Regions from separate parts of the Paenibacillus sp. YYML68 genome, predicted to be linked through region 2. Evidence: riboswitches for the same ligand, from Rfam matches in the RefSeq annotation. Region 2 holds a riboswitch; each other region holds the start of a gene.

Region 1 (5,427 bases), 560 kb from region 2:
TGCTCATGTCTCATCGTCCTCGAATCCGGGCAGTATCATATGCACGATCAAGTCGGCAAGCTTACCATCGGCCTCAGCTATAGCCAGAATCGGCTCGGTGATGACCTCGTACTTCCGAATGATCAGCTTCCCCCGGCTATCGAGAAGATCTTGGCCCGCCCGGTTGCCGACGATATATTGCTTCTTAATGAAGCTCGCCTCCTGCGTCAGCTGAGCGCTCGACGAAGCTGGGTCTTGAGCTGCTGGACCTGCATCAGCCGTTCCATAAGCGGCCGAAGCTCCCTGCGCTGACTTACTGATGCCCGCATCTACAGCCGAGCTATGCGCAGGGTCTGGTGCTGCCGTCTCCTCTGCTACTGCTGCCGTCTCCTTCTTCGCCTCCGAATCGCCTCCGTACAAATATTTGTCAAGGTTATCCCAAAAATCCGCCCGCGGATCATGAGCTGTCTCCACCGCTGTTGCCGCAATCCGCACCTCAGCCTCAGCCTCAGTCTCCATCGTGTCTGCGGAGTGCGCCTCTTCAGTCGCGGACACCTCGGGCTCCGTCTCGTCTTCTCCGAACTCCGCCTCTACTGCCGCAGGCTCCGTCTCGGCTACACCAGACTCCGCCTCCACTACCGCAGGCTCCGTCTCGTCTTCGGACGACTCCGCCTCCACTACGGCCACAGGCTCCGTCTCGTCTTCACCAGACTCCGCCTCTACTACTGCTGCGGGCTCCGCCTCGTCTTCACCAGACTCCGCCTCCACTACGGCCGCTGGCTCCGTCTCGTCTTCACCAGACTCCGCCTCCACTACCGCTGGCTCCGTCTCGTCTTCACCAGACTCCGCCTCTACTGCCGCAGGCTCCGTCTCGGCTCCCAGCTCCGACGCCGACGCATCCTGCTCGACGTCGCCAATAGCCTCGTCCAGTTGATCCAACAATACCTCGATCGTGATACGAAACGTATCAATCTCTATATCAAGCTCCGCCGCAGCAGCAAGCTGCTCCGTTCTGCGCCTTGCCGCCTCCGTCTTCAGCCGATTGGCCTCTTCCTCGCGCTCATTATTCAACAGCAGCAGCGCATCCTTCGTCTTGCGCAGCACCAGCTGCTTATACGCTTCGTCCGTCACCAGCTGGCTGCTGCGCACCTCCGCTTCCATAAGCGCCTGCTGCAGGGACTCATTCTCAAGCCTCAACACTTCGATCCTCTGCTTAATAGCAAAGTACGCCTCCCACAGACGTCTTGCATCATCCAGCTGCACAGTCTCAACAAGAGAATCATTGATCTGTATCTCCATCATCCGATTCCCCCCTGTTCCACATTCGCGACCTGCGCCTTCATTGTGCGAATCGTCTGCGACAAGCTTCTCTTTAGCTTGTGCAGCTGTTCCCTCTTCCGTTCCAGCTGTAGCTCCATCTCCTGTTCCTTCTTCTTAAGGCTCTCGATCAGCTCGAACAGCTTCTTCGTATTGTCCATATGAGACATTAGAATGATGGACGATATTTCCTTCTCTACCAATGACAGATCCGTTCCTTGCTGATTCATCTCCTGCAGCCTGCGCTTGAGTTGTTCATTGTCATGAAGCAGTGTGGACAGCTCTGTCTCGGCTTCATCGATCAGCTTGCGGTACAGCATATCCAAGTACATCTTCCTCCCTACGATACAATCTTGAACCCATACAGCTCAGCAAGCATTCGCATACGCTCAAGCTCCATACGTGCTGCGTCCGGCCGTCCCATATGGGACAAGCACTCGGAAATTTCGGCTAGCAGTGCAGGTGTTGATGCCGCTCCCGGCAGCATTTGTACCGCAGCCCGGAACTGCGTGACGGCCTCGGGATAATAGCCTTGGCTTTTCAACGTGTAGCCCTGCTGAACATAGATTCGCTGTCGGTCCACCACATGCACCGAAGCCGCGCTCTCGCGCATCGCCATGTCCGATTGAACCGATAGCTGGATGTAGCTCTTCATATGCTGCTCCAGCACTTTATCCAAGGTCAGGAAGCTCATCGCCCGAGCTCTCGCCGCCTTGCCGAGCGTACGCCGCAGCTCCGCGTCCTGCAGCAAGAGAGCTGTCTGCTCAGCCAGCGCCTCCGCATCTCGAGGCGTCACGATGTAGCCCGTATCTCCGAGCGCCTCGCTGATCCCTCCGACATTCGTCGCGACGACAGGTCTTGCCGTCATCATTGCCTCAACTACGGCGTAAGGGAACGCCTCCGAAATACTCGACAGCACGACGACGTCCCCGCTCCGGTAAGCGCCCGCCATATCTTGAGTATGACCTGCGAAGATCACCGTAGCCTCCAGACCAAGCTGATCTCTGAGCTTCACGCATTCCTCGTAATAATCAGGTACTGCGACGCTGCCGTGGATGACATATTTCACATTCGGAATACGCTGCTTCACCAGCATGGCAGATCGGATCAGCGTGAGAATGTCCTTATTCGGATCGATCCGCGCAACAGTCACAACAGTCGGATGAGCGTTGCCGGGACTTGGCGAAGGCAGGAAAATTTTATCATCCACCCCATTGTAGATGACCTTGATCTTGTCCGCTTCTACCCCAAGTCGAGTCTCCCAACGTGTGTTGTACTGACAAACGGGTGATACTTGGTCCGCATAGGCGTAATTCAAGGTGACGATAGACGAGATGAGTCGAACGAGGAACGTGTTCAGGAACGAGGACAGTCCCCGCTTCGCAAGTGACAAGTACTGCTCACGTAAATAGACGCCGTGCTCGGTTAACAATATCGGCGTCCCGTGCTCCAGCTTCGCAAGCACGCATGGAATGCCGCAGAACGCAGCAGCCGAGGAATGCGAGACATGAGCCTTCGGAACAGGATTGTTCAATAGGTTGAAAAAGCGGAAGATCCACCCGAGGCTCTGGATCATGCCGTACAGGTCTGGTGCAGGAAGCGATGGGGCGGACATCACGATCCGCTTGTATACATCCCAGGTCAACTCAGACTTGAACGACTCCTTGTACTCATACTCCTGGAAGTAACGGTACAGTGCATGCATCACCTGAGCAAGCTCTTGGGGGTTGCGGTCGAGTCCAATCAGTTCCTCCACGAGAGTCGTAAATAGTGGAATGAACTGTTCTTGAATGACCTTGGGCGTTGTTCGTTTCTTGGCGAGGTATACTTGGGAGAACGGAATGTCCAGGTGCTCGCACGGCTCCTCAGTTCCCCATAGCGGCATCGACTTCAGCAGCGCATGCTTAGGAATCTTGAACTTGGGCAACACGTAAGGATCAGTAATGACACTGTACAGCACATAATCAATGTTCGAGAGCTTCCTCACAAGTATGTCGCACCAGGTACTGACGCCGCCTTGATAGAACGGGTAAGTCCCTTCTGTAGACAGCATGACGGTCAGCTTCTGCCCCATCCGACGCACCCCCTCGCATAATCACTGATTCATGTCCTTCATCTGCTTAGGCATAAAAAATAGCCATCGTATGCTGCTTGATGGCCGGTTGCACTACTAGCTCCCCTTACCCCAAGTGCCCACATATAGAGTAAGAATCATCGCTGCCTATTTATTTCGTCCGATACAATATGTATCTCATTTTATGTCACTTTTGTCAATACAGACAGAAGAAAATGTTCGTTTAATCAAAAAAAATTTAACGCGGATTGATTGATTATATGCTGTTGTGAGGCTATATTTGTGCAGCCTCAGGACGAGGTGGCTATGTCTCCATAGATTGATACACTGAGTATCATTTTCTGTTGACTGTTCACGCCAATCCTCTAAAATATAGAGAGGATCACGTAGCATTGGAATGGTTATAGTCACCGTATCTGTCTTACTAATCGTCTGCAGCATGTCCTTAGGCTCCGGTACCCCCTCGGCGATGGCTGCGTCTTGGCGTGTTGCATTTACCGATATACATTTGGAAAAGGCGGTCAAGGCACAGCTTCAGCTAGGGGAAGCTAACTCGGTTACAGCTGCCGACATGAGCCGGTTGACTGAGCTTCATGCTGCTGATGCCGCGATTACGAGTCTCGAGGGGCTGCAGCATGCCGTTGACATACTGCCGGCTGGAGCCACGTACATTCGCGTACATGGTCTGCCGGAGGCAAGTCTGTACTTCTATGCGCTATGGCGTGCGGAGGGGCTGGCGGCGGAGAGTTAGCCCACGCGTTGGGCACGTTGTGGGAAGCAGCGGGGCGCGGTGAGCCGTCAGAGGCTGGAGCGTACAGGCGTGGGGAGCAGGCGCCGCGCTTTAGCGTACGCTTCGGGCGCTATCCGCGCGCCATGACCGCGCCGAGCGCAGGCGCCGCGCTTTAGCGTACGCTTCGGGCGCTATCCGCGCGCCATGACCGCGCCCGGCGCTGGCGCCGCGTTTTAGCGTACGCTTCGTACGCTATCCGCGAGCGCCATAACCGCGCCCGGCGCTGGCGCCGCCCTTTAGCGCACGCTTCGTGCGCGATCCGCGCGCGCCATGACCGCGCCGAGCGCTGGCGCCGCCCTTTAGCGCACGCTTCGTGCGCTATCCGCGCGCGCCATGACCGTGCCTGGCGCAGGCGCTGCGTTTTAGCGTACGCTTCGGGCGCTATCCGCACGCGCCATGACCGCGCCGAGCGCAGGCGCCGCGCTTTAGCGCACGCTTCGTGCGCTATCCGCGCGCGCCATGACCGTGCCTGGCGCAGGCGCTGCGTTTTAGCGTACGCTTCAGGCGCTATCCGCGCGCGCCATAACCGCGCCGAGCGCAGGCGCCGCGCTTTAGCGCACGCTTCGGGCGCTATCCGCGCGCGCCATGACCGCGCCGAGCGCAGGCGCCGCCCTTTAGCGTACGCTTCGGGCGCTATCCGCGCGCGCCATAACCGCGCCGAGCGCAGGCGCCGCGCTTTAGCGCACGCTTCGGGCGCTATCCGCGCGCGCCATGACCGCGCCGAGCGCAGGCGCCGCCCTTTAGCGTACGCTTCGGGCGCTATCCGCGAGCGCCATAGCCGCGCCTGCCCATGCCCCGTGCATTAGCGTACGCCCCCCACCTCCTTCTCCGCACGCACAAAAAAGAGCGTACACCTTGAATGCTCAAAGTGTACGCTCTGTATTTATCATATAAGTGCTGAGTCTTACAGATCGAAGTACAGGGAGAACTCGTGCGGATGAATGCGGATCGATACAGCTTTCGCCTCGTCACGCTTCAGTGCAACGTAGTTGTCGATGAAGTCCTTCGTGAATACGCCGCCCTCTGTCAGGAACTCATAGTCAGCCTCAAGCGCGTTGAGAGCTTCGTCGAGTGTGCCAGGTACGCTGCGGATTTCCTTCTTCTCAGCATCGGACAGCTCGTAGATGTTCTTGTCGAAAGGTCCGTAGCCAAGCTCACGAGGATCGATCTTCTTCTTGATACCGTCAAGACCTGCAAGCAGCATCGCTGCGAATGCAAGGTAAGGGTTAGCTGTGCTGTCCGGTGTACGGAACTCGATACGGCAGCC
Region 2 (5,427 bases):
CATTTCAAGAGCGTGAACGACCGGTACGGGCATCTTGTTGGAGACAAGGTGCTCAAAGGGGTCGCCCGCAAGGTCAGCGAGCTTCTCGAGCACGATGCATCAGCACGGGTCGGACGCTACGGTGGTGAAGAGTTCATCGTAATGCTCGAGTATACCGGCCTGGAGGAGAGCAGCCGACTTGCCGAAGTCATTCGCCAAGCAGTTAGTGAGCTAACGTTCACAAGCGACAGCGGTACTCTAAGCGTTACCATCAGCTTAGGTGTAAGCACCGCCCGCACAGATAACACCATGAAGCTGAAGCAGCTTCTTAAGGAAGCCGATCAAGCGCTGTATGCTGCCAAGTATTCCGGACGCAACAAGGTTTGTATGGCTTAATCTTGTATGATAAGTAGCCTCCCCCTTATGATCGGGGGAGGCTATTTTTGCTCACTATCCGTACAAGATTATTGCACCTTAAATCGGCTTATGTTCTGCTGAAGATCAGCTGCGAGCTGACTTAACGCTTCGGAAGACGCTGAAATCTCCTCCATGGAAGCAAGCTGCGCCTCGGTGGAAGCGGCGACACTCTGCGTCTCTTCCATAATCGTGCGAGCGATGGTCGATACCTCCTCGACGGTTGCCAGCATTTGTTCCGAGCTTGCCGACGCTTGCTCCGCCGAGGCGGATACCTCTTGAATTTGCTCAACGGCTATACGCATTGCGTCTCTTACCTCTGCGAACGTTTCCCCGGCCTTCTGAACTGCCGTGCTGCCGACCTGCACATCCTCCACACTCTGATCGATGGCAACTACGATCTTCTCGGTGCTCTGTTGAATGTGGGCGATCAGTTCCTCTACCTGGGCAGCAGACTGCTGGGTCATTCCGGCCAGCTTCTTGACTTCGTTCGCTACAACGGCAAAGCCTCTGCCCTGCTCGCCTGCACGTGCCGCCTCAATGGAGGCGTTCAGCGCCAACAGGTTCGTCTGATTCGATATTTCACTAATCAGCTTCACAATGTCGCCGATTTCTTGAGAATGCTTATGTAGATGCCCGACCTCTACGGCGGCGCCTCCGACGGATCGCTGGATGCCTTCCATCTGATCGATCGTCTGCTCAATTGAGCTATAACTCTGCTCAACCGACTCTCTGGTTACGAGTGCAATGTCGGATACGGTTGCCGACGACTCCGCGATCCGCTGCAGCGCGATCGCCATCTCCTGCATCGCAACGACACATTCGCGGGCGCCTTTATCCTGCGATTGACTGCCGCTGCTCACCTCCATGATCGTACTAGCGATCCCTTGAGCAGCCGATGCGGACTGCTCTGCGCTTGCTGTCAGCTCCTCGGAGCTGGCTGCTGTCTGTTCCACGGTAGTCTGCACCTGGTGGATTAGCATGCGTAGCTGCTCAGTCATCTCGCGGAACGAAGAAGCCAGCACACCGAGCTCCTCCTTATTGCGGATGCGCAGGTCTTGGTCACGAAGATCGCCCGAGGCGATCGCTCTTGCCGCGTGAGTCAACGCGATGATCGGTCTTGACAAGCTGCGTGAGATGAAATAGCCGAGCAAGGCTGAAACCACAATGGTGATACCCAGCGACATATACAGGATCCGTTTGATGTTGTCGGCACGCGCAGCATTGTCCGTTATCCCTTGCTGCATCAGCTCCTTCTGGCCATTGGCGATCTCTTCGGCGAGCTGCCCCATCTCCCTAGCTATCGGGAACACTTCCTTATTGGCATACATCAGCTGCTCTTGCTTGGAGGAGATCGCAAATACGGAGCTGGTCACGTCAAGATACCTCTTATTCAGATCAATCAGCTTCGCCAGCTTCTGCTTGTCTTCCTCACGATGTACCAACAACGATGCCGATCCAATTCCCATTCTCGCGTCTCGGTTAGCAGCAAGAAGCCTCTGCTTCGAGCTCTCGTCCTGGGTTAGCAAGTAATCCTGGAGACTGCTTGTCTGCAGCGCAGCCTTCGTCTCAACGCGCATCATCGTGCTAGCGATGACGGCACGACGTTCGATGAGGTCTTCATAGATCGTTACCAATCGAGACTGAAAATAGATCGAAGTAATGCCTTGCAACACAACAAAGAACAGAATAATACAAAATCCGCCATACAGTTTCTTGCTGATTGTCCACTTCATAAGCTGCACCTTCCCCAATCTGTTCATACATCATACGCAAAAATGCTGAGGCGTTCGGCCGGCAAGCGCAAAAAAACCGACCAATAGGGAGCGGTTTGACCATTAACACCACTTGGCAGCCCAGCCGCCCTAGTGAAGCCGAAGCTTTACTTTAGGCCTGAAGCTTTGCGTCCCCGTCTTTCGCCGAGTTTGCCTTTACGTATGGGATTCAATATATAGGACTAATGTCTCATAGCCAATTTTACTAAAAGAAGGCCAAAAAATCTATTGGAAAATTGAGCTTGTCTTAGTATAGTTACAATAAAGAGGCAGTCGGCACGCTGCTGCTAGCTTGGCGTGCGACTACCTCTGTTGAACCGTCGTCAAGCCGTCGATGAGTGCCGCTTGATGACTGGAAGTGTCACTGTGAATGTGCTGCCACTGCCTTCCTCGCTGTCCACGGCGATCATACCGCGATGATCCTGCACTATTTTTTGACAGATCGACAAGCCGAGTCCGGTTCCCGTCTCCTTCGTCGTGAAGAAGGGGCTGAATATGCGCTCCATCTGTTCGGAAGAGATGCCCATTCCAGTATCCTTAATCTCGATCGCAACGAAATGCTCAGACAACGGATACATCCGAACCGTTAAGGTGCCAGGCTCTCTCATCGCCTCAAGTCCGTTCTTCATCAAGTTCAGCAGCACTTGGATCAGCTTCTGCGGGTCAGCCATTACCTCAACATCATGCTCCGCTGACATATTCTGAACCTGATGACCATGATGAATCGCTGACGACTCAGCCAACTGCACCGCGCGACTGACGCACGCTTCAAGGCTAGAGCGAGACATCTGCGCCGATTGCGGACGGGAATATTGTAAAAACTCGTTCGTCAGCTCGCTCATTCTGTTAATTTCATCCAATATAATCGTGTAGTACGGAGCAATATCCCCCTTCTGCATCCCGACCTGTAAGAAGCCCTTCACCGCAGTTAACGGATTGCGTATCTCATGGGCAAGTCCAGCAGCCAGCTCGCCCACCGCCTTCAGCTTCTCGTTACGTGTCAGCCTCTCTTCCTCACTCTTCCACTTCACCTTCTTCCGGGCAAGCAGCTGTTCCTCGAGCTTCATCAGAAGCTCCTGCTCGCTCAGCCCATAATCAGGATACAGCAATTGGGTATAAATAAACTCCAACCCGCTATGCTCGGACAGCTCCTCATCGAGAATCGTACGGACACGCTCCTCATCCTCATCGGTCACGAGCACGAACTTGTCTCCTTGATACCTCGCAAGTATGAGCGCATGGGGAAACAAGTGCTTCAAAGCTTGTCCCGTACATTCCAGCAAATAGTTCACTTGCCGATGGCCCAGCTCCAAATTATGTATGCGTATATCCTTCACATCAATTAAGTACATTGAGAACGCAGGCCGTAATCGAATCGGCATTGTCAGAAGCTTGCGCAGCTGAATATGAAGCCCTCTATAATTGAGAAGACCCGTCAATGAATCGGTCTCGCTAATGGCTCGCAGTCGATACAGCGCGTGAATGGTCTTCTCCAAATATTCGATGAACAGGAAGCTTAGGCTGCCCACAATGGCGAGTACAAGTGCATATTGGAGCATCACGCTAAAGTGCTGTGTGTTCGATTGGATCAACCAAGTCATGCCAATCGCTGTAATGGTTGAATATAGCGTTGTCATCCATACCCATGCCAATATTCCGTTCAGCCTGATATAGCGTAGCAAGCATGCACATGCCCCACCCCCGATCAATGTGACCAACGCACTTAAGATCGACACATCGTCCAGTGGCTGCAGAGACAATCGCCCGGCTGCGACGAGCACCGTGCAGACTAGAGCACCCTGCGCTCCGCCTTGCTTACCGGCCAGCATAATGGCCAGTGCACGTAGATCAAGCATCGTGCCATCCTTCAGATCGAAGGTAAACAGCATCAATACATTCCCTAGAAGTCCATAGCTGATTCCAAAATACGCTGATCCCCATCTCTGCCAGCCAGCCGCCTTGCGCAGCCAATGATAGATCTTATGAATGATGAAAACGTGGGCGAGCATGATCGAGGCATTGACATAAAGTTCGGACAGCATTGCGGGATATCCCCTTATTTTGTATTTAGTTGAGACACAGCCTCATGTGAGGTTTGTACTGCTTACAAAATAAGTGTATTTTTTTATGCCATACAAGTAAACCATTATAAAGGAAAATTTAGGTGATTGACCTTGACTTCCATTAATTTTACATATTTACGATCAGTAGCGTTGCATAAAAACTAACACGCGAACAGATTGGACAAATTGTGCTATTATTGTAATAAATAGGTCGTACTCTGTAACAAAAAACTCCTAAAATTAGGGTAACAGGTAGCCCTGTCCAAATCCCTAACTTAGGAGATACGCATGGACAAGGATACACTATTTTCTGCATTTGGTAAATGGGTTGCACCAATAAATCCAAACATCATCCCGAATTGGCAAAGCACGACTACGCTCGACCGTTATGTGAAAAAGCTCGACACCTTAGTCTTTCTGTACATCTTCATCGAAGCACAGTTAGAGAAGCGAAAGGGTCTTCGTTCCATCATGCGAAAGCTGGAGCACGACGAGGAATTTCAAAAGCAACTCGGCATTGCTTCGATCAGTGCATCCCAGTTGTCCCGTAAAAATAATCAACTGGACCCAGAAGTACTTCAAGCCATCCTTTGTAATCTCATTACACAGTTGCATCGAGATGCTAGGCCGATATCAGGGCGCATCGGAACGGTCAAGATTATAGACTCTTCTACGATCAGCGTTTGCCTACAGCGGTATAAATGGGCGACTTTCCGAAAAACGAAAGCAGGCGTGAAACTGCACCTGCGAGTGGCATTTGCTGACCCCGACCATGTTTATCCGGATAAGGCAGTGGTTACGCCTGCAAGGCCCGCAGACCGCAGCCAAATGGACGTCCTGATCGATGAGTCGGACGTCACGTATCTGATGGACCGCGGGTATCTGGACTACGGCAAATACGACAGTTACTGCGAGCGTGGCATTCGATTCGTATCACGATTAAAGGACAATGCTGTTGTCGAAGAAGTGGAAGAACTTTCGGTGAACACAGATTCAGACATCATCCGCGATGTCAAAGTCGTGCTAGGCAAAGCTCACAAGCGCATGCAGCACCCCCTTCGTATGATCGTCACCACAGACGGTCGCGGTAATGAGGTCCGTATCATTACGAATCGGTTCGACCTGACGGCAGAAGAGCTTGGTGACCTGTATCGTAGCCGCTGGCAGATCGAGATGTTCTTCCGGTGGGTCAAGCA
Region 3 (5,427 bases), 950 kb from region 2:
ACGTGCTGTCATACGACGTGGTGACCGCCTCTGCTTGACGAACGTCAACGACCAGCGACACGACCATGAGCGACAGCACGATCGTTGCTGCGACCGCCTTACGAGCTTGCTTGCTCCATACGGAATACATGAATTCCCTCCTAGCATAGATTGACATTCCAGTTAAGGATATGCCAAGGAGGGACATCTACGACTTAATGTATTGTAAAGGTGCTGTCCCGAGCCGACGATATATCGACAAAAAGGACCCCTCTCGGGCAATGTCATTAAGTTAATCTCAAAGACTAAACCGGAAAAGAAAATGGAAGCCAAAACGGCATAGGGAAAATCCCTGTGCCGTTTGTTTTTTGTTGCAAGACTGAAAAATAGGTATAGCAAACAAACGGATAGATAATCCGCTTAAAAAAGTGTTCATATGAATCGTATTATGCTACTCTGTAGACGAAGCTGACAACTGATTTATAGCGGATTTTGCGCGTGTTCATTTGTCCCGGGCGAATGGGTCGAATCGGCAAAATGTTTTTGCGTATCAGCGCTTCTACATCGAGCGGGGGTTCATCGCCTCGAGAGCGCAAGAATTGTCTACAAACGTGAACGGCAACCGTGAAATTGACTTGATATGAATGCCGTTTATCCATTTGCGAAATGACGACGTGCGAGGTCATCATTTCAGCGAAGTTGTAGAGAATCATTCTTGCATAAATCTCTTGGGCGATGAATGCTTGCTTCTTTGCGTGGAAACTCGTCAGACCCACCGTGTATTTTAATGCCCTAAACGAGGTTTCAATGCCCCATCTCATGTGATAAAGGGATCTAAGTTCATCGGGTGGGAATTCTGCGGCAGAAAGATTCGTAATGACGGTTTCATAAGCCCCGTCAGGCAGGACGAAACGAACAACCCGAAAAGATAGCGGGTAAATCATGTTTTCATGCAAATCCAAAAAATCAAATGTAGAATTGGACGGAAGGAATTTGTACCCAGGATAAGCTCTGAACGCTTTGGCTTGTTTTCTGGTAAGTGTCAGATGGATATATCGATCAAACTCTCCACTGTCGGGCAAACGTAAGCTAGACAGAATACCGCTGGAATCCAAATCCTTTACCCGAATGATGTAGTTCCACCCTTTACGTTCAATATGCGCGAAATTGTTGTAGCTTTCATAGCCTCTGTCTGCGATCACAATGGTTTTGCTCTTGATCGGCGAACGATCAACCATGGTTGCCAATGCCCTTCCCTCGTTACTTAGTCTTCTTGGCTGGACAAGAGCATCCACGTATAGTCTGTTGCATAGGTCGTACGCTGCGTTCAAATGCAGGAGGTTATAGCCTTTCGTGCCCGGTTGACTTTGAAAGAAGCTGTTCTTGTCAGCCGGATCCGTTGCGATATGTAAATCCGAACCGTCAATGGCAAGTAATCGATACCCGCGGTAATCCTTGATATCCTTGTACGTTTGAGTGAATTTGTGAAATAAGCATTCTACAGCAGAAGGCAAAATTTTATTGCGTTGTTGGACAAAAGCGGAAGTCGTTGCCGTGTTTACGTCATAACCTTGTGATTCCAAGAGCTCCTTGTATATGCTGTTTCCTCCCATAGAGATCAGAAGTTGCATCATCGTTTCGAAGGGCAGTTTTTTCTTCCGGGTAAAGTCTTTTTCTGGGTTTTTGACATAAGGCGCTGGTGCCGCTGACATCTCTCGAATGAGGGTTGTCAGCGTTTCTTTTAGTGAACTCTCGTAAGCATGCATGGGCAAAACCTCCTCGTATTTCCAAGGGGTTACGATACACACCTTCGCTTATTTGTCAAGTCTTTTTTCGTTTTGTGCAAAGAAAAAGAGCGGGCTATCTATTCGATAACCTGCTCTTTTTCTTGATATATGGCTCTGCGCCTTAACTTAATGACATTGCCCTCTCGGGGTCCCTGACGGTGATTGAATGGACACTGCCTTGATCCTCATGAATCCGGGTCAACCTCGATCACACTCGTAGCTTACACTACTTGAACGTGTCTGCGGCACATCCCCTCGCTCTACTTGGATTCAATAACAACTTCCCTCGGTTGCGTTCGTTATATGGCTCATCACACAACACCTCTCTTTCACCGTCGAAGCTTAGTATGGCTCGAATACGCAAATCTATTCAGAAGCCAGCATGAATTAATATTTACCAAATTCCCAGTCACTTAGTGCGATGTATTTCGACCGAGCATACTTCCCCTTCTGCGTATCCACTTCACTCATCGTGTCGTGATTGCGCGACGGCTGCTCCATGCGAGTCTCTCCTTTGCGAGGTCTGGTATCGGGGCACCTGTGCAGCTGCTCGGAGCATAATCGATTAAGCGTCCGCCGCAGAGCAGCAGCTGAAGTAAGACCGGGCCTGCAATCTCCGAGCGCACAAGCTCATCCAATCGGATCGCGGGTCCCGGTCTTATTCAACACCTACCTCGGGCGTGCTGGGGCACCTCGGTTAATCCAATAGATACTCATGCCCACGAGCACCGCTCCGACCGCCGTCTCCGCGTGGATCGGCTCATCGAGAAGCAAGTATCCGCACAGCACACCGAACAAGGGAGCGAGGAACAAGTACGCGCTCGTACGCGCCGGGTCCCCTTGGGAGAGCAGATAGAACCAGAGCGCAAACTGAACGATCGATCCGATAATTGCTAAGTACAGCAGCGACGTGACGGATACGACATGGATAGACAGCTTAATATCCTCCACAAGCAGACTGCTGCCAGTCAGCACGAGCCCTCCGAATAGCATCTGGTACGCCGTCAGCACCCATATGCTGCAGAACGACCCGAACCGCTTGACCAGCAGTGTAGCTACGGCCCAGCTGATCCCGCCCATCAGGCCGATCGCCGTACCGCTGCTCCATTGGGACAAGCCGAGTACGACCATCCCCAACGCTCCAATCCCAACGCCAGCCCATTGCAGCGCACGATATGTCGTCTTGAGCCATAGGCTGCTCAGCAAGACGACGAACAGTGGATTCATGAACGTCAGAATCGATGACTCTCCCGCCGTAATCGTCCGCAGGCTGACGAAGATGCAGCCCATCACCCCGACCGTCTGGAACAAGCCGATGACGGCGATTTTGCCCCAATCGATAAGACATCTGGGGTGCTCATACTTCACAACGAATATAGCCATCAGACCACCGGCCAGCACGAAGCGCAAGCCAGCTAGCAGCAGCGGGGAAATATGCGCCACCCCGATCTTGCCGACGACGAAGGAGGAGCCCATCAGGGCGGTCGTTACGATGAGCAGGGCTGCGAACATATAACGGTTCATAGTGGTCACCATCCTGTTCAGACTCAAAAAAAATGGATATGCTAAAATTGTCCAACCGCACATCTATTGACAAATACAGCGCTTTACTCGACAATATGCTTAATTGTCACATCCACGATACTAGCAAACTTGTCGAAAGGCAAGGGCGCAAAGCTATGGGTCTACCGCGCTTGCTGGATAGCGCCACGATCGCCAGGCTGCCGAAAGGATGATTTTATTATGGTTGTACCTACCTCGCTCGACTATCAGATCGAGTACATGAAGCAGGAATTGGTCGACGTCGCTCTCAGCTATCAGATGAACCTCCAGCACGCCCGTGTGCTCGCGGTCAGTGAGCAGCTGGACAAGCTTATTGTTCAGGCACAGATGTTGAGGCGGAGGCTCGTTCAGTCAAGTCCATAGGGAACACCGGCAGGGAGGCGCGATCGCGCCTTCTTCTTTGTTGTATATGCTTATCGTCGGTACACGTACGCTCGTTACGAGATAGATGGACAGCATATGCAAAAAGCAGCCATAGCGGACGTCGAACGACGCCGAATATGGCTGCTTAGGGTTAAGCTTAGGGCTAAATACAATGACGTCATGGGAAGAACAGACCGCCTATTGCGACAGATGCACAACTCGGGACGTGCTTGCGCAAGCGCAGGTTGAACCCACCTAGTCTGCCGACTACTGGGCAGCCTGCTGCTGTGCAAGACGCGCCTCTGCACGCCGCTCCGCACGCTGCGCCTCAGTCATGCGCGGACACGTATAGCAATAAGTGCCGCCCTCCGTCTGGTAGTACAGGCAGCAAGCGTTCTTCATCTTCACCTGCTTCGAGCTGTCCTTCATATCCTCGATCAGGCGCACCTTCACATCGAGTGGATTGCGGGAACGGCCGAACACGTCAGCCGGCAGCTCCAGGCACAGCCTGCGGTAATCGTCCTTGATGATCGCCTGAAGCTCCTCATCGTGCGTCTCCTCCAGCCACAGCGGTACCGTGTAGTTGAAGCGAGTCGGCAGCTGCCCCCATAGCGAGCCGACGTCTGTTCCGGTAGCTGCAGCCGCAGCCTCCAGCATCGGTCGCAACGTGCGACCATACAGCTCGACCCATGTCTGCTGAAGCCACTCCGCTCTGGACGGAGGAGGCTCCTTATGAGTAGTAGACTGCTGAAGCTCGGGCCCGAGCAGCTTGAACGAGAAGACGGCGTAGTCCCCCTTCTCGTATAGCTGAAGCTCGAGCTGCTCAGGTGTGAAGCTCAGCGCTGTATCATAGATCGAGCAGCTGTATAGCTGAGCCAGCGCCGCATAGCCGAACCAGCCTGCCAAGTACGCCGCTGCCGCAGCAGGCTCCAGCGCCTTGATTCGTTGTCCGTAGATGTCCAGCAGCTGCCGCATCGTCTCCGGATCGGCCAGCTGCTCTGCTCGGCACGCGAACAGCAGCTTCCCCTCGAGATCATGCTGGCGCACTGCAAATCTCGTCTCCAGCTCCGTCCAATTTAGTCGCTCTGCCTTCCGTTGCACATTCATGACTTGAACTCCCCCTGCTCCTGTATAAATCAGCACGCCGCTTCTCGGCATGCATTGATAATGATTTTCAATTTCGATTATAGCAGGGGTGTCCGGTTATTTCCAACTTTTTCTCAACTTTTTTCAACACTTAATCACGGGTCGGCTTATCGGCAAGCTCGGCAATATCCTTCGATTGCGGCAGATCGTTCGAATCGAACTGCTCCTCCGCCTCTCGCGCCTGCCGCCGCAGCTCCTCTCTCTCCTGCAGCAACGCCCTCGGCTCCCGCTTGAACCGCTCCGTCAGCACGCATAGCTCCTCGTAGATCAGATAGAGCAATGTCACGATAGCGGCTATAGCTGCAGCGACGAGCAATGGACCGGCCAACGTAGCGAGCAGCATGAACAACACCATCGTCACGACAAAGTAAAAAAGCACCTTCATTCGATCATCTCCTATTCTTTCGCTAATGTCACTTGCTAACATACTCTGGTAACTGCTTACAGTCGCCATCACAATCCAGCTGCTTTATCTCGACTGAGGAAGCGTCCACAGCGCACAGCTATGAGCTCTTGGCAAATAGCAGAGGCACCGCCTCTCAGCGATGCCCCGTACACGATCTTGCTTAACACTTGCTACCCCTCATAC
Region 4 (5,427 bases), 2.3 Mb from region 2:
CTGAGGACGAATGGGTGCACAAGGAGTACGACTGAGCTTATGACGGTGACGAGGAAGCTCTGACCAGTGTGTACCGCGTTGTGCAGAGCTGTTCATTGTGGGACAATAGTAGCCGTTGCGGTAGATGGATCGAGGCTTGCACACAATAGTTAATTGAAGGAGATCAACCTTGCCATGAGAAAGCAGCTGTTCCTGTTCCTTGCGATCGTAGCCTTGCTGGTGGCGCTGCTCGTATACATCGGGTGGGCCGGCTCGGCGTACTGGCAAGCCATATTGCCTGAAGTCCCACTTGTCGTATACGTGACGGTCTATGTGCTGCTGGCCTTCGGCTACATGCTGGCCATGCTGCTGCGCAGAGTGCTGCCATACCGCATGTTCAAGCTGCTGAGGCAGGTTGGCTCGATCGGCATGGGGCTTCTGTATTATGCGATTCTGCTCGTTCCGCTCGGACATCTAGCTGTATGGGGGCTAATGGTCGGAGGTATGACCAAGACAGGGGCTATCGTCTCTGTCGGTACGGTGCTCGTGGTCGTGCTCGCTGTACTGGCTGTCATCGGGCTGCGCAATGCGTGGAGCCCGGTCGTTCGCCGCTACGAGCTGACCATCGCGAAGCGGCTTGCAGGGCGACAGGAGCTGCGCGTAGCGGTCGCCTCGGATCTGCATCTTGGCACGATGGTCGGCACGCGTCATCTGCGGAGGCTGGTGAGGCAGGTGGAGGCGATGAAGCCAGACCTGATCTTGCTGCCGGGTGACGTGCTGGACGACAGCATCGAGCCGTTCGTGCAGGAGCGGATGGAGGGCGTGATGCAGCAGCTGCGAGCGCCGCTGGGCGTCTATGCCGTGCTCGGCAACCACGAGTATATCGGTGGTCACGTGAATGAGTATGTGGAACGGATGAAGGCGATCGGCATCGAGGTGCTGCTCGACCGTACGGTCGAGCTCGAAGGGGGACTTGTCATCGCTGGACGCAAGGATTACGCGGTCGAGCGCTTCGCCAAGTCTGCCCGGCTTACGGTGAGTGAGCTGCTGGACGGCATCGATCGGACGAAGCCGATCGTGCTGCTCGATCACCAGCCCTACAAGCTGGATAAGGCTGCCGAGGCCGGAGCGGACATCATGCTGTCAGGTCATACGCACCGCGGCCAGATGATGCCGAACCATCTCATTACACGGCGATTGTTCGAGCTGGACTGGGGTTATGTGCGCAAAGGCTCCATGCACGCGCTCGTCTCGTCAGGCTTCGGCTTCTGGGGCCCGCCTATGCGCATCGGCAGCCGCTCAGAGCTGCTTCAGCTGGACATCAGGTTTACTTCATAGATGGTCATATGGCTGCTCGATCCAAGACTTGCACCTACGTGCGGGAGACGGATCGAGCAGCCTTTTTGTGCTTTTGGATGAGGCTTCGCGTCATGGATGGAGCGGTCAAGAATTTAAGTGAAACGCTTTCATTATTCGGAATATTATGTTATAACAGAATTAGCTCATGTTGTATATTGGGATTGGCAAACCTTGCGAAAGCAAGGGACGCAAAACTACAGGGGCTACGCGAACACGCTTGCCAGCCAGCTGCCGTCTCGTAGAGACGACAACGAACGCTTAAGTTAGCCCTCCGTTACAGACAGACGATGATGACTATATGCTTCAAACCGGAGGTATGCTCCATGATATCATTTATTATCCTTCTAGCTGCTCACCTCATCCCGATCTCCGTATTGTTTTTTATCGCGATGGAGACGCTTCAGCGTGACCGCAAGGGCTTATTGAATCGAATTGCAGCCGTTTTTTTCTTCTTAACGATCGTGCTCCTGCTGGGAAATATGTTGACGAGTATCGTTCAGCTGCCCTTCGCCGAAGCTTTTGTTTATATTTCCGTTTTTATACCTGCTTATCTCATCATGTGCTGTGTGATTCTGTTCTTCGCGGAGCTAACGGAGATGAAGCGCATATGGGGGCACAGGCTAATTCAAGCGTTGTCTCTGATGCCGCTTCTTGCTGTAATGGTCACGTTATATTGGAAGCCGGAGCAGCTGATTCAGATCGACAGCATCGGCATGTGGAGCTACCAGACGGCACAACCGATGCTGCTCGGTATGACGTTAGGAGCGGCCGTCTATACGATCGTTCTGTCCTCCATATTTATAATCTCTTGTCTACGCTCTGCCGACCACACCGCTATCAAGCTTCGCCGTAAGCAGCTGAAGACGGTGCTAATCGGACTGGGCTTCGGAGGAATGTGGGTCGTAGTGCTTACGATGCTTCGCGGCCTACAGCTCGTCCCGGAGATGATGCGGGTCGTCGACTTCAGCCTGTTCGGTGTCATGATCTATGCGCTGTTCATGCGGTATGCGATGATCAAGTACGATCTGCTGCCCTCTATTGAACGGAAGTATCAGGTGCTGTACGAGCTCTCGCCTATGGCCATTCTGCTGCTGGATCGAGACGGATATATCCGTGAGCTCAATTCAGAGGCACAGGCTATGCTGAAGCTGTCTAAGCCGAAGGACAAGTCGAATCTAACCCGTTTGTCGAGTTATATGGAGCTTGTGGCAGAACCAGTTGAAGCTGACGATCGCCGTAAGGGGTCTCATGAACCGATGTTCAAGGGCGAGTATAAGGTTAACCTCGGTAATGGAAGCCTCAAGTACGTGAGAGCGGACAGCGAGGCTATACATACAGCAGGAGAACGATTCCAATGTGTGGTTCTGCTCGACATAACAGGTATGAAGGAAGCCGAGGAGCAGATCAGGCACATGGCCTACTTCGATAAGCTGACCGAGCTGCCGAACCGGTATATGATGCAGAGAAAGCTTGAGGAGCACCTGCTCCACGGCATGAAGTTCGATGCGCCCTTCTCGATGATGGTGCTTGACTTGGACGGCTTTAAGAAAGTTAACGACACGCAAGGACATCACGTCGGTGATCGACTGCTGGAGCATGTGGCAGCTCTGCTGCGAGGTGCTGCGCTTCCGAATATGACCGTTGCGCGGCTGTCTGGAGACGAGTTCGCGATACTCGTGCCGGGACTGTCCGGTTTGGATCGAATTCAGGCTTATTGTCAGGAGCTGTACCAGCGCTTCCAGCAGCCGATTGTGTATGAGGGTAAGTCGCACTACATCTCGGTGAGCATCGGCGTCAGCAGCTTCCCGGAGCATGGGCAGACGGCGGAGCAGCTGCAGCAGCATGCGGATCTGGCCATGTACCACGCTAAGAAATCGGGTCGTAATCGCGCGGTCATCTTCGACCCTTCGATTCATCATGAGGAGCGGGAGCGCTTCCGGATGGATGGTTGGATTCGTAAGGGGCTGAAGCAAGGAGAGTTCGCGCTTCATTACCAGCCACAGGTGCATATTCGTTCGGGGAAAATGATCGGCGCAGAGGCGCTTATCCGGTGGAATCATCCAGAGAGGGGGCTCATCTCACCTGGATTGTTCATACCACTCGCGGAGGAATCGGGCACCATCGTCGATATCGGCTACTGGGTGCTGGAGACGGCCTGTGAGCAGCTGCGCGATTGGCTGGAGGCTGGCTATGAGCCGATTTGTCTGTCTATTAACTTGTCGGCCAAGCAATTCCAGGACCCTAAATTCCCTCAGGTTCTCGCAGAGACGCTTCATCGCACCGGCATCGACCCGTCGCTGCTATGCCTTGAGATTACGGAGCGCACTGCGATGCTGGAGCAGGAGCAGAGCAACGTGCTCTGTCAAGAGATCATGGCACTCGGCGTCAAGCTGTCGATCGATGATTTCGGCACTGGCTACTCGTCGCTCGTATTGCTCAAGCAGCTTCCGGTGCATTCGATCAAGATCGACCGCTCGTTCGTGATGGAGATGGAGAGCAATGAGAACGACCGGGCCATTATTAAAGCGATGATCGCCATGTCCCATAGCCTCGGTAAGAAGGTCGTCGCTGAAGGTGTGGAGCAGCGTGGACAGTGGGATATGCTGGAGCTGCTCGGCTGTGATGAGGTGCAGGGCTATGTCGTCAGCCGTCCTGTAGCGGCGGAGCAATTCGTCCGCTTTCTGGACCACAAGAACAAGCCGCATAATCGAAGCAACGCCGCAGGATAAGCTGCGGCGTTGCTTAGCTATGCTTCTTTTGTGGCTTCATCGCTTGGCAGTGCATCGGTCTCCTCCTGTTGCCATTGCAGCTTCATCTGGCGCTCCGCATTAGCTCCCATTCGGTCTAGCAGCTCCAGCGCAATCTCCAGCTCTTCCTCCGATAAGCCATCGGTCAGCACACTGCGCCAAGACACGATGACGGCGCGCACCTCATCCTTGATTTCCATAGCGCGCGGGGTAAGATAGACGCTGTAATACCGTCTGTCTTCGGCGCGCACCTCCCGATAGATGTAGCCTTGCTCCTCCAGCTTCTTGAGTGCTCTGGCTGTCGTTCCCTTGTCAATACACAGATGCTCGGACAGCTCCTCTTGACTTAACCCGTCTCTCCAGTATAGCGCATTCAGGAACATAAACTGCCCTCTGCCTATTCCATACTTTTCCAGTCGATCACCCATATACATTTGACCGTAGCGATACAGCAGCGATATCCAGCGGGGTATTGTATATTTTTTCTCAGCCATGCCGCGTGCTCGCCTCCCCTTATTATAGGCTAAGCCAAGTATACGGGCTGACTACTGTAGTCGCAACTCGTAGTGAGTGTCCGGGCGATTTTTTTGCAACTATTCCTCAGAATGACTGCATGAATACGGTCGTAGATGCAAAAAATAGCTGTATATAGCCATAACGATGTGTGAGGCGATCAACGTGAACGATAAACCTGGGCCGACGGTTTCACTGGAAAGTAAGATCGGTGATCGTTACGAAGAGTCGAAGCAGCTGATGCTGCAGCAGTTCGATCAATGCTCGGATCTCATTCTCCGTGAGATTTACATATCGGATGCGAATGTGAGAGCTTTTTTCCTATACATAGACGGCATGCTGATGTCAGAGGACTTGCAGGAGCATGTCATTCGTCCACTGCAGGAGCTGAAGCGAGACACGCTGGATCGTCTTACAGACTTGAGCGAGTTGGGCAAGCAGGTGCTGAGCGTATCCAGCTTCGTTCAGCTAGAGCGATATGAGCGTGCCGTTCACGATATATTGGCAGGCAGTGCCGTATTATTCATAGAGGGACAGGCCGGGGCATTGCGACTCGATATCGACGGCACGCCTGGTCGCTCAATTACGGAGTCGTCAGTTGAGGTCGTCATCCGCGGTCCGAGGGAGGCGTTCACCGAGAGCCTGCAGACGAACCTCGGGATGGTGCGCAAGAGGCTTCGCAATGCGAGCATGAAGACCATTCCATTCGAAATAGGTGAGCAGTCAAGAACGAAGGTCGTTCTGCTCTATATGGAGGGGCTCGCTGACCCGAAGGTGATTCAGGAGGTGAAGCGCAGGCTGGAGGCGATCCGCATCGATGCGATTCTGG

Evidence for each region. A riboswitch is a leader RNA that binds a small molecule or an ion and turns the genes downstream of it on or off. The one in region 2 is predicted to bind cyclic di-GMP.
Region 1: it holds a riboswitch for cyclic di-GMP, as region 2 does, so the genes downstream of both, pelF (GT4 family glycosyltransferase PelF) here and PAE68_RS09505 (methyl-accepting chemotaxis protein) in region 2, are expected to answer to the same signal.
Region 3: it holds a riboswitch for cyclic di-GMP, as region 2 does, so the genes downstream of both, PAE68_RS13740 (aspartyl-phosphate phosphatase Spo0E family protein) here and PAE68_RS09505 (methyl-accepting chemotaxis protein) in region 2, are expected to answer to the same signal.
Region 4: it holds a riboswitch for cyclic di-GMP, as region 2 does, so the genes downstream of both, PAE68_RS19620 (EAL domain-containing protein) here and PAE68_RS09505 (methyl-accepting chemotaxis protein) in region 2, are expected to answer to the same signal.

Annotation. Positions count from the first base shown of each region.
Region 1 covers NZ_BQYI01000001.1:1,525,633-1,531,059, reverse strand. The annotation lists gene PAE68_RS06760 (hypothetical protein) at 1-7, opposite strand, end outside; gene PAE68_RS06755 (hypothetical protein) at 4-1,281, opposite strand; gene PAE68_RS06750 (coiled-coil domain-containing protein) at 1,278-1,622, opposite strand; gene pelF (GT4 family glycosyltransferase PelF) at 1,637-3,370, opposite strand; cyclic di-GMP riboswitch class II at 3,445-3,527, opposite strand; gene PAE68_RS06740 (hypothetical protein) at 3,768-4,121, shown strand; gene glnA (type I glutamate--ammonia ligase) at 5,065-5,427, opposite strand, start outside.
Region 2 covers NZ_BQYI01000001.1:2,081,514-2,086,940, reverse strand. The annotation lists gene PAE68_RS09510 (diguanylate cyclase) at 1-375, shown strand, start outside; gene PAE68_RS09505 (methyl-accepting chemotaxis protein) at 444-2,129, opposite strand; cyclic di-GMP riboswitch class I at 2,241-2,333, opposite strand; gene PAE68_RS09500 (sensor histidine kinase) at 2,492-4,210, opposite strand; gene PAE68_RS09495 (IS4 family transposase) at 4,520-5,427, shown strand, end outside.
Region 3 covers NZ_BQYI01000001.1:3,028,754-3,034,180, forward strand. The annotation lists partial or broken gene PAE68_RS13725 (endonuclease I family protein) at 1-22, opposite strand, end outside; gene PAE68_RS13730 (IS4 family transposase) at 426-1,745, opposite strand; gene PAE68_RS13735 (DMT family transporter) at 2,436-3,290, opposite strand; cyclic di-GMP riboswitch class I at 3,403-3,495, shown strand; gene PAE68_RS13740 (aspartyl-phosphate phosphatase Spo0E family protein) at 3,510-3,692, shown strand; gene PAE68_RS13745 ((2Fe-2S)-binding protein) at 3,960-4,799, opposite strand; gene PAE68_RS13750 (hypothetical protein) at 4,930-5,223, opposite strand; gene gloA2 (SMU1112c/YaeR family gloxylase I-like metalloprotein) at 5,415-5,427, opposite strand, start outside.
Region 4 covers NZ_BQYI01000001.1:4,365,758-4,371,184, reverse strand. The annotation lists gene PAE68_RS19630 (sulfite oxidase-like oxidoreductase) at 1-35, shown strand, start outside; gene PAE68_RS19625 (metallophosphoesterase) at 175-1,317, shown strand; cyclic di-GMP riboswitch class I at 1,492-1,574, shown strand; gene PAE68_RS19620 (EAL domain-containing protein) at 1,662-4,067, shown strand; gene PAE68_RS19615 (MarR family winged helix-turn-helix transcriptional regulator) at 4,085-4,579, opposite strand; gene PAE68_RS19610 (spore germination protein) at 4,764-5,427, shown strand, end outside.